DNA from 3 places in the Paenibacillus sp. 7516 genome. Region 1 is predicted to be linked to each of the others. Evidence: riboswitches for the same ligand, from Rfam matches in the RefSeq annotation. Region 1 holds a riboswitch; each other region holds the start of a gene.
What was found. Region 1 has a riboswitch for cyclic di-AMP ahead of CHI14_RS00710 (3D domain-containing protein). Riboswitches for the same ligand answer to the same signal wherever they lie in the genome.
Positions count from the first base shown of each region.

Region 2: linked by a shared signal. The riboswitch ahead of CHI14_RS29040 (C40 family peptidase) and the one ahead of CHI14_RS00710 (3D domain-containing protein) in region 1 are both predicted to bind cyclic di-AMP.
Region 3: linked by a shared signal. The riboswitch ahead of CHI14_RS14265 (hypothetical protein) and the one ahead of CHI14_RS00710 (3D domain-containing protein) in region 1 are both predicted to bind cyclic di-AMP.

Region 1 is NZ_NPBI01000002.1:135,855-141,767, forward strand. It holds gene CHI14_RS00700 (ABC transporter substrate-binding protein/permease) at 86-1,522, shown strand; gene CHI14_RS00705 (amino acid ABC transporter ATP-binding protein) at 1,509-2,234, shown strand; cyclic di-AMP (ydaO/yuaA leader) riboswitch at 2,498-2,697, shown strand; gene CHI14_RS00710 (3D domain-containing protein) at 2,700-3,374, shown strand; gene CHI14_RS00715 (polysaccharide deacetylase family protein) at 3,505-4,296, opposite strand; gene lpdD (prenylated flavin chaperone LpdD) at 4,448-4,789, shown strand; gene CHI14_RS00725 (PspA/IM30 family protein) at 4,914-5,585, shown strand; gene CHI14_RS00730 (DUF350 domain-containing protein) at 5,681-5,913, shown strand, end outside.
Region 2 is NZ_NPBI01000048.1:15,353-21,265, forward strand. It holds gene CHI14_RS29015 (hypothetical protein) at 1-59, shown strand, start outside; gene CHI14_RS29020 (4a-hydroxytetrahydrobiopterin dehydratase) at 321-617, shown strand; gene rbsK (ribokinase) at 672-1,646, shown strand; gene CHI14_RS29030 (c-type cytochrome) at 1,720-2,076, opposite strand; gene CHI14_RS29035 (GNAT family N-acetyltransferase) at 2,242-2,754, opposite strand; gene CHI14_RS29040 (C40 family peptidase) at 3,046-3,516, opposite strand; cyclic di-AMP (ydaO/yuaA leader) riboswitch at 3,520-3,657, opposite strand; gene CHI14_RS29045 (hypothetical protein) at 3,918-4,760, opposite strand; gene CHI14_RS29050 (M1 family metallopeptidase) at 4,771-5,913, opposite strand, start outside.
Region 3 is NZ_NPBI01000013.1:17,056-22,968, forward strand. It holds gene CHI14_RS14250 (urease accessory protein UreF) at 1-644, opposite strand, end outside; tRNA gene CHI14_RS14255 (tRNA-Leu) at 1,068-1,150, shown strand; gene CHI14_RS14260 (glutathione peroxidase) at 1,287-1,763, opposite strand; cyclic di-AMP (ydaO/yuaA leader) riboswitch at 2,133-2,305, shown strand; gene CHI14_RS14265 (hypothetical protein) at 2,424-2,819, shown strand; gene CHI14_RS14270 (HAD family hydrolase) at 2,992-3,675, shown strand; gene CHI14_RS14275 (Nramp family divalent metal transporter) at 3,840-5,135, opposite strand; gene CHI14_RS14280 (organic hydroperoxide resistance protein) at 5,497-5,913, shown strand, end outside.

The DNA.
Region 1 (5,913 bases):
ATAATGACTCAGGCATCAACATGAGGAAGCACATAATGTATGTAAGGGGAGAACAGGGTTGAAATTGATTAGTCGTTACACCATAATGCTGTTGACCTTTGTCGTTTTATTGACGGCTGCCGTTCCTTCGGCGCTGGCAAGTGGAACTACGGGCACTTCAGACAGTAAAAAATTGGTTCTCGGCACGAGTGCCGATTTTGCACCATATGAATTCCATAAAGTCATCGATGGCAAGGATGAGATTGTCGGATTTGATATTGCCATTGCCAAAGAGATTGCTGCCGATTTGGGCGTAGAACTTGTGATTGAAGATATGGGTTTCGACGGCCTCCTGCCTGCATTGCAGAGTGGACGCGTGGATATCGTTATTTCAGGCATGACACCGACAGAGGACCGCAAGAAAAGTATCGACTTCTCGAATACTTACTATAAATCGAAACAAGTCATCATGGTTCGCAATGAGGATAAAGACAAATACCCAACCATGGCTGAACTGGAAAATGAAAAGATCGGAGCACAAAAAGGTTCGATTCAGGAAACAATCGGACAAAAGATTCCTGGAGCCAAGCTGACGTCTCTTGATAAAATCTCGGACATTGTGCTTCAACTGCAAACGAAACGGATCAACGCTGCAATCGTTGAAGATACCGTTGCCGCAGGATACCTGGATGATATGATCGGACTTGCTCCTGCTGTTCCGGACGAAGAGCAGGTAGCAGCAGCGATCGGTATTCGCAAAGGCAATACGGAATTGCTGAATGCCGTTAATGGTACGCTTGAACGGTTGAAGAGCGAAAATAAAATTGATCAGATGGTAACGGAAGCCAGTCAATTAATGGCAGACCGTGAGGTCAAATCACCGAATATTTTTGAAGTATTCTGGCAATACAAAAGCTTCTATGCTACGGGGGTTGGTTATACCCTCTTATTGTCCGCACTTGGCGTAATCTTCGGGGTCATTATCGGTTTGATCATTTGCATGTTCCGGATGCATGATATGGCCGTTTTACGTTGGATTGGTACGGCATATGTTGAAGTGATTCGCGGAACGCCGATGCTGGTTCAACTGATGATTATCTATTATGGCCTTTCCCTGACCTTCGGTATTAATTTCTCGGCTCTTCAAGCCGGTATTATCACACTCTCCATCAACAGTGGTGCTTACCTTGCAGAGATCTTCCGTGCAGGGATTCAAGGAGTTGACCGCGGTCAATTGGAAGCAGCCCGTTCGCTTGGGATGGGTAGAGCTGCGGCCATGAGATTTATTATTTTGCCACAGGCTTTCAAAGCTGTACTGCCTGCCATCGGTAATGAATTTGTAACCATTATCAAGGAATCGTCCATTATCTCGGTTATTGGTATGGTTGATATCATGTATCAGGCAAGTGTAGTCAAAAACATTACGTACCAAGGAATGAATCCGTTCCTTATTGCAGCAGCCATATACTTTGTATTGACATTTATTTTGTCCAAGCTGCTGGGTCGACTGGAAAGGAAGTTGAGTGCAAGTGATAGACGTTAGACAATTACACAAATCCTACGACAAAAACGAAGTACTTAAAGGCATAGATGTCACGATTGGCAAGGGCGAGGTCGTTGTCGTGATTGGTCCTTCAGGATCAGGCAAAAGTACCTTCCTTCGCTGTCTTAACCTGTTGGAGCAGCCTACTTCAGGTGAGATTAATTTCGAAGGCGTATCGATCACGGATCCCAAACACAACATTAATGCAACGCGGGAGAAAATGGGGATGGTGTTCCAGCACTTTAATCTGTTTCCGCATAAAACCGTCGAGCAAAACATTACCATTGCCCCGATCAAAGTCAAAAAGCAGACTGCACAGGAAGCCAAGCAGATCGCCGCAGACTTGCTCAAAACCGTCGGGTTATTAGATAAAAAAGATGCTTATCCGAGTCAGCTGTCGGGTGGACAGAAGCAGCGGATTGCCATTGCCAGAGCGCTTGCGATGCAGCCGCATGTGATGCTGTTTGACGAGCCGACGTCTGCACTCGACCCTGAAATGGTTGGTGAAGTACTCGACGTAATGAAACGCCTGGCTGAAGGCGGCATGACTATGGTTATTGTTACCCACGAGATGGGCTTCGCCCGTGAAGTTGGTGATCGCATCATCTTTATGGATGGCGGTGTAATTGTGGAAGAGGGGACCCCAGATGAAGTATTTGGTCAACCTAAGCATCCACGTACGCGTGACTTCCTCGGTAAAGTCTTGTCATAGTCTTTGAGCACGTTCCAGTCAGTGAACCGGATTCAAATAGAAGAACAAAGAACGAAATCAAACAACCTTGCTGACGTCACGTTAGCAGGGTTGTTTTTTGTGCATGGATAAGTATCCAGTGCCGTAAAAGTAACGTTTCTGTCATCATTTCAGAGCCGCTTGATCGCTCTTTAATAAGAAAAATCCTTATTTCTAAGCAGCATAATGTGTTGTTTAAGACAGTTGGTAACATTTACTACGGACCCTGGTTACAAAATTGTGATATATTGTTCCTGCCGAAACTTCCTGAGGAGGAAGTGTGGAGGATGTAATGATGCAGACCGTGGAGGGGAAGATTGAAACGCACGCTGCTTGGGGTGAATTAGGGGTACATAACGCAAGACGAATGTAACAGAGACCTATAGGGTGGTTTCCTCCATCCGAATCCGACAACTAACTTCGCAGGCACAATGAGGGAGGAAGACCATGATTAAGAAGAGAACTATAGCCAAAACAGCAGCAGCCCTGCTGACAGCAGCAATGCTCATTCAGGCCGTTCCAGCTCACGCTGATTCTGTTCACGTGGCCAAAGAGGGGGATACCTTCTATACCTTATCGAAAAAATATGGAGTTGGACTGAACACACTGGTCAAAGCAAACAGTGATATTTCACCTTACAACATTTATGGTGGTTTGAAAATTACGATTCCTGGAAAAGCAAACACGGCCTCAGCTGTTCCAGCAGCGAAGAGCTCTACGGGGGCAAAGACGATTACGACAGCTAGCCTTGATGTGAATGCTGACGATAAAGTCGTTCAAGCCTGGGGCAAAACGTTTGACTACAGTAAGTCCATTGATGTGAAAGCAACAGCGTACTCTGCAGCCGCTTCCGAAAATGGTGGATGGGGTCCCGTTGATTACTTCGGTAATGCACTTGAGCTCGGCACGATTGCTGTAGACCCTAGTGTGATCCCACTGGGTACGAAGGTTCTTGTTACAGGCCATTCCCATCCGGGACTGCCTAAGCAGGCATTTGTGGCGACTGCCCGGGATATCGGTGGAGCGATCAAAGGGAAACGAATTGATATTTTCATTCCTGGGAGCCAGAAGTCTGTGAGTACATTCGGTTTTCAGGATGTTGAACTTTATATCTTGAAATAAGTATCAGCGCCAACAAAAGGGTGCCTTTACGACACGATTAACGTGAAATAAGGGTACCCTTTTTCTTTATTAAAACGCGCAAGATTGGTAGTTCCATAACTTGTGTGTTTCGTCTCTACTAAGCCGTGTATTATTTGCTTTTTGGCAATTGCAGCATTTCGTCCAAAGTCACCAGATTGAAGCCCCTGCATCGCAGTTCATCTATAATCTCCGGAAGTGCTCCAATGGTACCGGACAGATTGGAGCCCACGCCTCCGCCCGCATGTTGAAGAATGATGGAGCCTGGCTTGACTGCAGATAAAACATTCTGCTTCACTTGCTCTTTACTGAGGCCTTTCCAATCCAGCGAATCCACATTCCAGTTGACGATGCTGTATTGCTGTCTTGCGGCCCATTGCAGCTGTTTCTCATTAATGTCCCCGTATGGAGGACGAATCATTTTTGGTGTATACCCGGTCAGTTTACGAATAATGTCACCGGTATGTAGAATTTGTTTGCGAAAAGCATTCAAAGACAGCTTACTGAATTCAGGGTGGTTGTAACTGTGGTTCCCAACAATGTGACCTTCCCTAACGATCCGTCTGACGAGGTCGGGATGTTTCTCTGCGCGATTGCCAACAATAAAAAAGGTCGCTTTTACATTATATTTCTTTAAAATATCCAATACCTGCGGAGTGAAGCGCGGATCAGGTACATCATCAAAAGTCAGTGCTACCTGTCTCGTCGAAGGTCCGTTGGTCTTGAACGTATCGGCATATTTCTGCCTTAGCTGACCCAGTGTCAGCTGTTCATCCTCAGATAGATCCGGCTTTGCAGCAGGCATGCTCTCTGGAACGGGTTTTGCCAGCAGTTGTCCAGGTGAATAGCTTCCACTTATCAATATAAGGATCAGCATGGAGAATGCGATGAGGCGAATACGCATGATATAGCCTCCTTTGTCAAATTGCGTTCTCTTTGGTATGCCCGCGGTGATGGTCCATTATGCATAAATGTGAGAAGTTTCATTGTCCAATTCAGTCGATAAGCTCATAATTCCACCATTACATATACACACAAAGGATGGGTGGATTAGGATGAGTACATATGATTTGAAATCGGTTCGTTTGCAGGTCATTCAAGCTGGAGAGGATAAGATATTTTTGGTCACGGGTGGGAAAGCTCATATAGGGGCTGTGGCGACGTTTTATCCGGAAAGAGAACGCGTGGTGGGAACGGCAGTCCATATTCCGGGGCATAAGGAACAGGAATTATGCGAGCGCCTTGCACGTAAGGCTGCAAATTCTCTAAAGGTGACCGTAACCGTTATTATGGGCATTCACTTTGACTCCATTACGCGCATGCAGATCGATGAGATCGTACAGACGGCGGAGAAGCTGCTGGACGACCATTTAACCCTGGCGAATGATATAAAATAGTAGATTTTGGGTGACCCGGAATCGTGTTTTATGATTTTTTTTGGTAAAATTGAAACGGGATGAAGGTTACCACGTATGTATGATTATATACAAGGATGTAATATCGACTAGGAGGAATACCATAATGTCCATTTTCAAACGTTTGCGTGATTTAACGATGTCTAACATTAATGCCATTATTGACAAGGCAGAAGATCCAATCAAAATGACGGATCAATATATCCGTGATATGCAGGAAGATCTGGAAGATGCCGAGAAGGCTGTTGCTCAACAAATCGCGATTGAGAAAAAATTCAAGCAGCTGTTCGAGGAACAGGAAGCATTGGTGAAGAAACGTGAGGAGCAAGCTCATACCGCAGCACGTGCACAGAACATGGATCTGGCGCGCCGGGCTCTGGAAGAGAAAAAAGCTGCCGAAGTAAAAATGGCAGAATACAAAACAAGCTATGATCAGAACAAGGCTTCGGCAGACAATCTGCGCGGCAAGCTGGATGAAATGCGCAAGCAATTGACACAAATGAAAAACAAGCGTGAAACCCTGGTGGCACGTTACAATGCAGCAAAAGCACAAACCGAAATCAACAAAGCGCTGAACGGATTCAGTTCCGACACAGCTAGTGCTGGCATGAAACGCATGGAAGAGAAAATGATGCAAATGGAAGCACAGGCTGAAGCGAGCAACGAAATGTCTTCCAAAGGAAAATCACTGGATGAAGAGTTCGAGAAACTCGGCAAGGATCAGGCCGTTGAGGATGAACTGGCGGCACTCATGAAGCAGTACGAAAATAAGAACTAAATCTTGCATCTTAAGCAGGGTTCCTAGCGGAGGAGAGACAGCGTTTCTCCTTCGCTTTTAAATGCGGTTCATGTTGATAAGTGGGGGCTGTGTAAATGGATTTGAACATTTTGGCGATGCTGGTCTGGACATTATCTGGTTCGGTTTTGCTTTTTGTTTTGATGTATGTGGATTCATTGTTTACGAAGTATAAGGATTTTGCGGAAGTTAAGGCAGGGAACATGGCGGTTACGACACGGATGGTCATGAAGCTGTTTGCTCAAGGGTATGTGCTTGCCACTTCGATTTCGACAGCGGGTCATCTGGGTGAAGCGTTGCTTGTATCGGT
Region 2 (5,913 bases), on a different contig from region 1:
AGCATCGCATTCATATTTTGATTGGGGAAGAAGAATTGACATTTGTACCGCTAATCTAGAGCCGAATATAAGGGGAATTCTAGTGTAGAAGCCGAGAGGGGAAACGCCTGGAAGCCTTACGGCTATTGGCTCTAACGCCATTTACAATATTGGATTTTGAGTTCCGTACGTGGTAAGATGAGAGTCATGAAACGGGCGAGCCGCAGAGCGGCTAACCTATGACGGTTGGGGTTACTGTGGTAGCACCAAGGTTTCGGATGGCATGAGGGAGAGGGTTAGAGACTACCTTTGTGCCATCTTTATGGGGAGGAAGATAACGTATGGTTTTTACGCAAGAAGAAGTCGAAGCTCATCTGGGAAGGCTGGAAGGCTGGGAACTGGAAGAGGGACGGTGGATTGTCCGCAAGTTCGTATTTTCCAACTACATGAAAGGGATTGCATTCGTGGATGAGGTCGCCGCGATCTCGGAAGCATTTAATCATCACCCTTTTATTACGATTGATTATACAACGGTTACGCTGCGTCTCACGTCGTGGGATGAGGGTGGAATTACATCTGTAGATATTAAGGAAGCAGAGCAGTTTAACGAAACGTTTGAGAAAATGAGGACGACATAGCCGGGAACGGTTATCGTTGTGCTGCCAAGAAATGAGGAAGCATACATGTCAGACATGAATCAGAATAAGCCTCTGATCGCGGTTGTAGGCAGTCTCAATATGGACCTCGTGGTGAAGACCGATATCATCCCGGAAGAGGGAGAAACCGTAAGCGGTGAGGAGCTTCACTATCTGGCTGGCGGCAAGGGGGCTAACCAAGCCGTTGCTGCTGCACGTCTGGGTGGACAGACCACAATGATTGGAGCAGTGGGTTCGGACGGTTTTGGGGAACGCTTGCTGCACAGTCTGACGGATAGTGGGGCAGATGCCTCGCAGGTTCGTGTATTGGAAGACACTGTAACAGGTACAGCATCCATCTGGCTATCCAAGGGAGACAACCGGATTATCGTTATTCCTGGAGCGAATGGACAAGTGGTGCCGGAGATGCTGGAAGAGGCGGATACGGTAAAAAGCCTGACTGCAGCCGCAGCGGTGCTGCTGCAGCTTGAGATCCCGCTGCCAGCGGTTACCCGCGCCGCCGAACTGGCGGCAGAAGGCAGCGCACTGGTGGTGCTTAACCCGGCTCCAGCGGTGCCGGGTCTGCCCCAGGAGCTCCTGCGGTGCGTCGACGTGGTCACGCCGAACCGCAGCGAGCTTGCCGTGCTTACCGGCCGGGATGATCTCCGGCCGGAAGACGTGGATGCGGCGGTCGCAGAGCTCGCCGCATCGCTCGGGGCCGCTGTCGTCACGACGCTCGGCCCCGAGGGGGCTGTGTACGCGGCAGCGCCAGGCGGCCGCGTACAGGCAGGGCGTGCCGGCGCTTGCCGTGCGCCGGGCTACGCCGTAAGCGCCGTCGATACGACCGGCGCTGGCGATTGTTTCAACGGCGCGCTGGCTGTGGCCCTCGCGCGCGGGGAAACGCTGGACGCGGCAGTAGGCTATGCCATGGGAGCGGCCGCGTTATCCGTAACGAAGCTCGGCGCCCAGCCGGGGATGCCATATGCACGTGAAGTGGAAGCCTTTTTGGCAGAACACGCAGCTAGAAGCTGAACGATATGACGAAGAGGCCCGTACCATTCCCGAGAGGGAAGGCAGGGCCTCTTTGCTGTGTATTTCATGATCCTTATTTCTTCTCAGCCAGCCACATCGCGATATTGGCAATTTCCTCGTCCTTCAGTTTGTCTTTGAAGGAAGGCATGCCGCCTTTACCTTTGATAATGGTAGAGTAGATCTTCTCCACATCATCCTTGCTGCCGATGTTTGCTAGAGCAGGTCCTACGCCACCTTGAAGCTGATCTCCGTGACACGTGATACAATTGGCTTTGACCAGTGCTTCAGCCTGTCCGGCATCCATTGCCACTTCCGGCATGGTTGGTTTCGCTTCTTCAGCCACTTCCTCTTTCCCTGGAAGCGTAAACATTAATACAATAGCCAATGCGCATGCTGCAAAAAATACCCCGCTCATGATCCATTTGTGCATCCGTTATGTCCCCTCCAGAATGAAAGATCATCTAAACTGAAACTGTCCATATCATTATAACGGAACCTGTTAAGACATCATAGCATTTTGTGGTAATTTTTTGAACTAATCACATAAACGGGCATGAATTTCTTTGGCTTACGCGGTTTAAGGGTTAGTTTAAGATTAGCGGGGTCCTTCATAGACCATGCAATAAAAAGGCATCAAACCGCTTGGTGTCTGTCGTTCATACGTATCCTGGGTGACAAATCCAGCCTTGTGATAAACGCGGATAGCCCGCGTATTCCAGGTGAGCACTTCGAGATCAATCTCATGATTAGGGTTCCGCCGAATGGCTTCCTTCACGATCGCAGAGACGAAGGCAGTACCGCGACCTTGTCCACACTGTTCAGGGTGCATACCAAGCCCAATTCGCGTCACGCCTTCAAGAGGAAAGAATTGAACGAATCCGCAAAGCTGATCCTGCTCTCCCAGTACAACTGCATATTGCTCTTTTCGAAGCTGCTCATCGCCGAATTCAACCTCCAGCGCCTTCATCTGTTCCCAGGGCAGCCAGGTATAGATGTTATAGGGTGGTTCATATGTCCAGCTGCAGATCAATGCTGCATGTTCTTCCTGCATCGGCACAACGTGAAACGTTACAGAAGCTTCATCCACACCACTGCACGCTCCTTTCATTGTGAACAAGCTACTTCTAGTCATACGCTAATCGTTTATAACATATGTCATTTCGTATTTAATCCTGATTTTACTCTACAAAAGAGGAGGGCATTTGGCAAGGTTTTGCTCCCTTGAAAAAAAGTGAAACAAAAGTTCCTGGAATTTCGTTTATATTACAGTAGGATGGGTAAAAACATTATAAGGGCACGGACGAAGATGCACAAAAAAACCGCCGGATACATTCCTGCGGAGAATGTACCGGGCGGTTGATTTATGCTTCGTTACAGTATGATGTTGCTCAGCTTGTCCCTAGTCGAGGGCCAGTGACTCATATGCGTCCGTGCTCATAATCCGTTTAGCGCCAACATAGCGGTTGGCCCAGTAGTTCTCACTCAAAGAACTAATGGTAACTCCTTTGGAAGACGAGGAGTGTGCAAACTTACCTTCACCCACGAAAATCCCTACGTGTGAAACCCCTTTACCCGTTGTATTGAAGAATACCAGATCGCCTGGTCTCATTTCCATGCGGGATACCGAGTCACCCATGTCGAATTGGGAACTGGATTGACGAGCCAAATCGATGCCCAGCTTTTCGAATACATACCGTGTGAATCCAGAGCAGTCAAAGCCGTTAAGCGTTGTTCCACCACTTTTGTATGTAGTTCCCATTGCTGAATCAATTACTTTATCCATTTTTGAATCTGCGAATGCGCTGCCTGCTCCAAGTGATAGTGCGAATGTTAAGCTGAGGACAGCTGCTGTTAATTTCTTTTTGAACAAGAGATATACCCCTTCCAACGCCTGCGAGGTTAGCTTAAGGATTCGGTTGAAGGTCCCCTATGATCCCTCTGTAGCAAGATCAATTCACCCATAACTGGTTCCCCCGCTTCCCAGGTGCCAGGAATTTGGCTATGCTAGTTGTGCACCTGCGAAATCAAGAAATGACGATTTAATTTTAAGTAGTTACAATTCATAAGGTAAAGATTACAAAGTTGTTACTAAAAACTCACTGCGATTATTGTAACAGAGGAGTAAGCCTTTGGCAACGTTTAACAAGAAAATTAGCAAAAAAAACCTCGACCTTTGACGGGGAAAGGTCGGGGTTTACGTTTGTAAAGCGTTAACATTGACATAAGTTTACATGAAGATGGTAACAATTTTTGCGCGGTTCATTACACTTTTTAACCTTTGGAGGACTTGGACTGCCACAGACGGAAATGAGCGCATATCTTCCATATATCGAGCAAACATCTGGCGAGCGGATAGGTTTGTTGCAGGATGAGACCGATGAGACCTGTCAGGAACCACGACGCAGATGTGAAGGCACCGAAGATGAGCAGATGAATTCCTCCCAGAACCACTGCGATACCGATGAGAGGAAAGATATGACGCAAGGCAAGCAATAAACCGAGAAATGTACCTTTTACCCCACCCTGATCCTCGGGAGCTGTAGCGCCAAACTGCATATATAACAAAGCATGATGTATGATCCATCCATATACGATCCATCCGGCTATATATGGAATGCCTGGCAGGAGCAATTGCAGCGAGTGGAATCCATCCAGAAAGATACTATACAGCTTGGGGATCAGCCAGTACGCAGGCAGCAGCAATAATAGCGTTTTAATGAAATGAAGCAGCATCATCGGTTTCCACAGTGCCTTGATCCCTCGTACAAAAGGAACACGTTCTTCTGTATGATTGAAGTGTTGTAATGAATAGAGCAGCCCTGCCTGGATGAGAGGGGTAATCAGCATGCGGAGCAGGAGCATGGCCCCAAGTATCCATAAATAGCGATGCACCTCGGGATGGGTAGACAGACTGAGCTGACTTTCCATTTTGAATAAAATGGTACTCAGCTCCCCGGCGTCAGGGTCCGGATAGCGCAGCAGCAAGGGAATGACAGCTGATTGCACCATTTTATAGATGAAGTAACCCCATACCAGCTGATAGAGAAATAAAAGTGCCACAATGAACATATGCTGACGAACGAGAAACCAGCCCTCACGTATTTTTGCTTTCACTGTCTCCACCTCACCATGACAGACCTCCGAATATAGCTTCAATAAGCTTGGTTACACTCATGCTCCAGCGGAACTTGGACGGTTCATCCAGACCGGCTTTCAAAAAGTTATTCATATGACGGTTCTCCAGCACAACGGTATATAACGGATCGGTCATGGCCCAGGATACAGGCGAGCTGTAAGTTAACTTGTACGTAATTCGACCGTTACTGCCATCCCACTCCTTGGCGACGATGTGTCCATCTTCAAAAACGATACGAACGGGTACTTTCTCGTAGTCGCTGCCCTTCTTTACTAATGTTACCGATGATTCGTACAACGTTTGACTGTCTTTCTCAATAGGCTTGACCTGGATATTCTCCACGGCGAAGTCGGCCATCCCGTCCCCATATACGTATTGATTAAAATAATCAGACCAGGATTTACGCGTCACTTGTTCCACGACCTTTTGGAAATCGGCCGAAGTGGGATGTTTGAACCGATATTTTTTGACATAAGTTGAAAGGATGCGTTCCATCGTTTTTGCCCCTACTTGTTGTTCGATGCCCAGCAGCACAAGCTTGCCCCTTGTGTAAACATTGGCTGCATAATGATTCTGGGAATCAAACTTCCAGGACTCCTGCGTGAGTGAGGCAGGTGAGGTAATTAAGCCGGATTGAACTGGGAGATTCGGAATAAGTCCGTATTCCTGCTCCATCAGTTTGTCTTCTGCGTAAGAGGTGAACCCTTCATCCAGCCAAGCTTCTTCAAATTCATTGCTGGCAACCATACCATAGAAGTACTGATGGCCAATCTCGTGTACAACCGTGCGTTCCAGATCATAGCCTGGTGTAGTGTCGTCCGCGCCGAAGGCTGTAACTAAGGTAGGATACTCCATGCCGCCTGCTCCATTGCCTGTTTTTGGGGGAACAACGATAGAGAGCGTGGAATACGGATACGGACCAAACCACTTGCTGTAATTCGAAAGAGCTGCTTTGGCTGCATAGAAGTAACGTTCCTTCAGATCCTGGTGGGCCGGGTCCAGATAGAGCTTGATTCGTACACCTGGCACGTTGGGAGTGGAGTAGGGTTCCTCCGCATAAACAAAGTCGGGTGAGGCAGCCCAGGCGAAGTCATGTACATCGTCAGCATAGAATTGATAGATCTTCTCGCC
Region 3 (5,913 bases), on a different contig from region 1:
TTCATGGACATTGAGGTTGGCTGTGCCGGTCCATCCGCAGCGGAGGCGCTAACGGTATTCCATTCATGCTCCAGGTCTGCGGCCAGGCGAACCAGCAGTTCCTGGGTTGTTTCGTTATGCATGGGGAGGACTTTGGAGGCTTCGGTTATGCATGCATTCATGGCTGAGTGCAAGTAACCCATTACCGCTTCCTCGACGGGGATATCGAGGTAGTGGTTGATCCAGGCGTGAACAGTAGAGAGGCAGCCTACAGACTCGTATTTGGCAAGGGTGTGTTCGAGCTGGCTGAATTCAATCCAGGGGTGGAGAGCCCGGGCCAGCTTGATCAGTCTTTTGCCCATGGCAGCGGCTTGCTCCCTTTGATCAGAAGGAGTCCGCTGAACGTGAACCAACTTGTCAATGAGAGCTGTTCGCCATGTGTCGTTATGATCCGTTGCGCTGTAGATACCCTTAATCGCCATGCCCTCAAGTCGAACAATACTGGGATGCAGCTGGCAGCGCATGAAGGATTCCAGATCATCGGCATTTCGGATGCTGCCTTCAGCGATGTGTACATCCATACCAAACGAATGGGTAAAACCTCCGACATGAATGGAGGAATCAAGCAGTTTGACATAATCGAGCAGCTTATTCCCACGGTTCACGGTCTTTCGCCTCCTACGTTCGTGAAATGTTATTTTATATAACATTAGTATTGATATCTGAATCCTTTTATGTTTAAAATCCGAATTATATGATATATATAATCACATAAACATCCGTATTTTGTCAATGATTTCTTATTTTAAGTTTTGTTTATACTTTAATGTTATATTATGTGACCTATTTTGGTTAAAAGTTCAAAAAATAATGTTAAGTATATGATATATTTTCTTATGAAGAGCCAAAATTAAAATGAAGATGTATAAAAGAATTGAAATTTAATGTATGCAGCAGTTAAAAGATCATGACGATAAAAACCGATATTTGGAGGAAAAACACAGGTTCAAAAGTAGTTTTTATAAAAGTGCTTTACTTTTATAATGTAATCCTGTATAATCATTTTTGTTGCCGATTATTTACGACATGCGGTCGTGGTGGAATGGCAGACACGCTATCTTGAGGGGGTAGTGGGCGTATGCCCGTGGAGGTTCGAGTCCTCTCGACCGCATCATATTGTACGACAAAAAGAGGTTTTCCGTATATGGAAAACCTCTTTTTTGCGTTTGGAACAACATAAAAAAGGCCATTCACAGAGAACCGGACTTTCTCTGGTTCCATGTTGATTATGGCCTCTCCATGTTAATCTATTTCAGCAGTTTCTCAATATCAGCCTCAATTTGGTCAGGAGTCGTTTTTGGAGCATAACGCTTCACGACACGTCCGTTCTGATCGACAAGGAATTTGGTGAAGTTCCACTTGATGGCTTTGGATCCGAGCAGTCCAGGTGCCTCTGTTGTCAGGTGTTGGAATAGAGGGTGAGCGCTTGAACCATTGACATCAATTTTCTCAAACATAGGAAAGCTTACACCGTAGTTCATCTGGCAGAACTCAGCAATATCGTCGGAAGATCCTTTTTCCTGAGCAAATTGGTTACTTGGGAAGCCTAGTACTTCAAATTGCCGGTCTTTGAATTTGTTATAGAGTTCCTGTAGGCCTTCAAATTGCGGGGTCAGACCACATTTGCTCGCCGTATTTACAATCAGCAGCACCTTGTTGCGATAATCGGACATCTCGACTTCCTGGCCCCGAAGGGTATTGACTTTGTAGTCATAAACGGACATGATCTGTCGCCTCCATATCGTATGATGGGTTAATGATTCCTATAGCTATATTATATTGCTTACAATTAGATAATGCAAAATTAATCATACAAAATATCTATTCTTACTAACAGAAATCCTAAATTACAGACGTTTTTCATAAGGACGAGAATTAGCGAGCTTCATAGAGATGGATGGAGAATAGATTGGTTGTAAGCGATATCATTGATATGTAATGCCTTAAATTCGTCCATTCGGTGATCTGACCGGACTTTACACTAACATGTCGCGGGTGTATGATTCATATCGTAATTTCTAATTCAATTAAACTTAACATGAACAACGAAACAAACGATAATATCGCTCTGGTCAATATATGAAACAGGAACGATGTTTTAATCGCTGAGTTTCCATTCATTCATGGGTGGGAAACGGGGGAACCAATCGGAATGGCTGTCATTGCAGCTAATCCATGGGGTGAATTTTTCGGTGCAAGCCGGAAATAGGGCGACTCTCGCGCCCGAATCCGTCAGCTAACCTCGTAAGCGTTAAAGGGAGAGGCAACAAGCCGTACGCATATTCATGGCGTTTTCGTCATGGGTTATTCAAGAAGCGTTCGGGAGGCCTTGGTCCCCCACGCTTCTTTTTTGTTGTCTTTTCACGCCAAGGGAGGAACGAATGATGGATAATGAGATGATTTTAGTAACAGCACCGAATGAAGCAGGCCGCAAGTTTATCAAGCTGCTGATGTACAAAAAAATGCCGTTTGCCGTTCTGACCAATAGTGCAGGAGAAGAACGGAAGCTCCGCAGAATCGGAGTGGAGAACGTCATTCGCATGAATACAGCTGAAGCTCAGAAGTGGTTTCTACCGCAGTCGAGCGTAGGCAATGTTTTTATCTTCGAGAACAGTCTGAACCTGACCTGCCGCTATTTGCAGATCTGCCGTTCCTGGACCTCCAAATCACTATGTGTGATTACGGAACAGAGTCACCCCAAAGGCATTTACCGAGGGATGGGAGCTGACCGCATTGTGTATTCCCTTAATGGAGAAGTTGGCTTCTTGCTTAATGGTTAATGTGATAGCTGCCGATTGATCCGGTGTTAGGTGCCTGTTATAATTGAACTTGTGGAAAAACGGAATTCTGAGGAGACTCATGCATGATGGTGGGTCTTCTTTTTTATTTGAGCATTAATGTACATTGCTGATTTATAGAGATTGCGTTCATGGCTAACAAGGAGGAATAGGCGTGCCGGATGTACGGGGGTTAAAATGGTTGTTCTTTGATGTAGGAGATACGCTGGTGGACGAATGGGAGCCGGTAGATGATATTATAGGGCAGTTTGTAAAAGAAGCCTGCTTGCTTGGATATCCGGTGAAAATAGAGGAAGTGCGAGAGATATTTGCCTCCTGTTACCGAAATTATGAGCAGTGGCCCATGAGGGTAGCCATTCGAACGCTGATCAGCGATGAACGTCATAGGGAGCAGATCCAGGAGAAGTTGAAGTTCCGGAAGGAACTGGAGAAACCCTTCGCTTCTGCTGACGCGGTGTTGAAGGAATTGTCATTCCATTATCGAATCGGGATCATCGCCAATCAGAGTCCAGGGACAGCTGAGCGCCTGGAGAGCTACGGTCTGCGGAGGTACGTGGATGTACTGGCTTGCTCGGCAGAAGAAGGTGTATCGAAGCCGGATCCGGAACTCTATGCTGTGGCTTTGAAGCAGGCGGGATGTGAACCCGGGGAAGCAGTCATGATTGGGGATCGGATTGATAACGATATCATTCCTGCCAAGAAGCTGGGGATGCGAACGATTCGGATTTTGCAGGGCTATGGTCGATTTCAGCCTGAGCTGGAGGGCCAAGAGCATGCAGACTGGACGATCGAAGCCTTGGAGCAGCTTATTCCACTGCTTGTGCCTTCTGAAGGTTAGTGGATGAAATTAAAAAGAGATGACTTTCGCGTCATTAAATAAAGGACAAGGCAAGTGTACGGCAAACTAAAAGGCTGATCCCCTCAAGTATATTCTTGATAAGGGATCAGCCTTTTTTTAATGAATCTATGGGCAAGAATAAAACTGTTTACCGCATATTCAGATTAAAACAGCATGATGGTCTGGATAATCAGATAAACGTTCAGAACCACAATTACGGCAGCGATGATCCAAGAGACGATTTTGAGCCACAATTTGTTGGCGAATGCGCCCATGCTTTTCTTGTCACTCGTAAACATCACAAGTGGAATAACGGCAAAAGGCAGCTGCAACGATAGAATAACCTGGCTCAAAATCAGCAATTCTTCCGTTCCGTGTTCTCCGGCGATAGCCGTCACAATGACGGCAGGGATGATGGCAATTAATCGGGTCACGAGCCGGCGAAGCCAAGCCGGAATCCGAATGTTCAGGAAACCTTCCATGACAATCTGCCCGGACAGTGTACCTGTAAGCGTAGAGTTCTGACCTGAGGCCAGCAGAGCGACACCAAACAGGATACTTGCAATGGTTGTGCCCAGCAGAGGTGTGAGCAAGTGATAAGCATCGGCAATCTCAGCGACCTGTGTCATGCCTGCACTGTGAAATACAGCGGCTGACACAATGAGTATGGCGGCGTTGATAAACAGGGCCAGGGTTAAAGCGATAGTTGAATCCATAGTGGAGTAACGAATGGCTTCTCTTTTCCCCTGAGTTGTCTGTTCGATCTGCCGGGTCTGCACGATGGATGAATGCAAGTACAGATTGTGCGGCATAACCGTTGCTCCAATGATTCCGATGGCAATATATAGCATCGCAGGATTCTGTAGTATCTCGGCACTTGGTACAAAGCCTGTGAGTACCCCGCCCATATCCGGTTTGGCAAGAAATAGGTCAATCCCGAAGCAGAGGGCGATGGTTGCCATCAGCACGATGACCAGTGTTTCCAGGGCGCGGAAGCCTTTATTTTGCAGCAAAAGGATAATCAGAACATCCACAGCCGTAATAATGACGCCGTATAACATCGGGATGTTGAACAGAAGCTTCAGTGCGATGGCTGAACCAATGACCTCAGCCAGATCTGTAGCAGCAATGGCCAGTTCGCACAAGGCCCAGAGCATAATGACAACCGGCATACTGAACCGTTCGCGGCAAGCTTGGGCCAGATCCCGTCCGGTTACAATACCAAGCTTACCTGCAAGTGACTGTAATACGACGGCCATAAGGTTTGAGATTAAAATAACGGATAATAGCGTATAACCGAACTGGGAACCGCCGGCAATATCTGTTGCCCAGTTACCCGGGTCCATATAGCCGACAGCGACCAGATAACCGGGGCCGACAAAGGCGAGGAATTTTTTCCACCAGACGGCGTTTTTCGGAACTTTCATAGAACTGTGCGCTTCCCCGAGGGAGGGAGCCATGCCTGCTGCGGCTAATTGCTCAGCCGAAGGAGAATTGAATGGATTTTTTTTACTCATACATGTTCACCTGACTTTTTAATAATAATCGTATTGATTTTCCTTATGATGAGGACCGGGGTCATTCACTTTTATATGTCTGAAAATATATGTCGTTACTTACATTGTACTCATTCAATAATTTTTGTCTAGTGCAACTTTTATGTAGATGGACAAAATGGCGTTATCAGGATGGAGGGCTGATGCATGAAAATGACAAAGATGCAGAAGCTGATTTAGTAACCCAAAATCCGTTTCAAAATAAGCCAGAAGTTTAAATTGAATTGTAGGCAGTAAAAATATTGGTGTAAAAGGAGAGATTCTAATGGAAGCTTTATATACAGCAACTGCGACAGTCAAAGGTGGACGTACAGGTTCGGTAACTTCATCGGATGGAGTCCTTAAACATGATCTGAAAATGCCAAAAGAGCTGGGTGGATCCGGCGGTGAAGGTACGAACCCTGAGCAGCTCTTTGCAGCAGGATACGGTGCATGTTACGAAAGTGCTCTTGCCAACGTGGCGCGTAAAGCCGGCGTTAAACTGGAAGATGTGACTGTAACAAGTAATGTATCCATTGGAAAAGACCCTGCGGATGACGGATTCCAGTTGTCGGTTCGGCTGGATGTAAGCATGCCGGGTGTGGATCATAGTCAGGCCGAGGATCTGGCTCGCAAAGCACATGATTTTTGCCCTTATTCCAAAGCGACTCGCGGTAATATTGATGTCGTACTAAACGTGGTA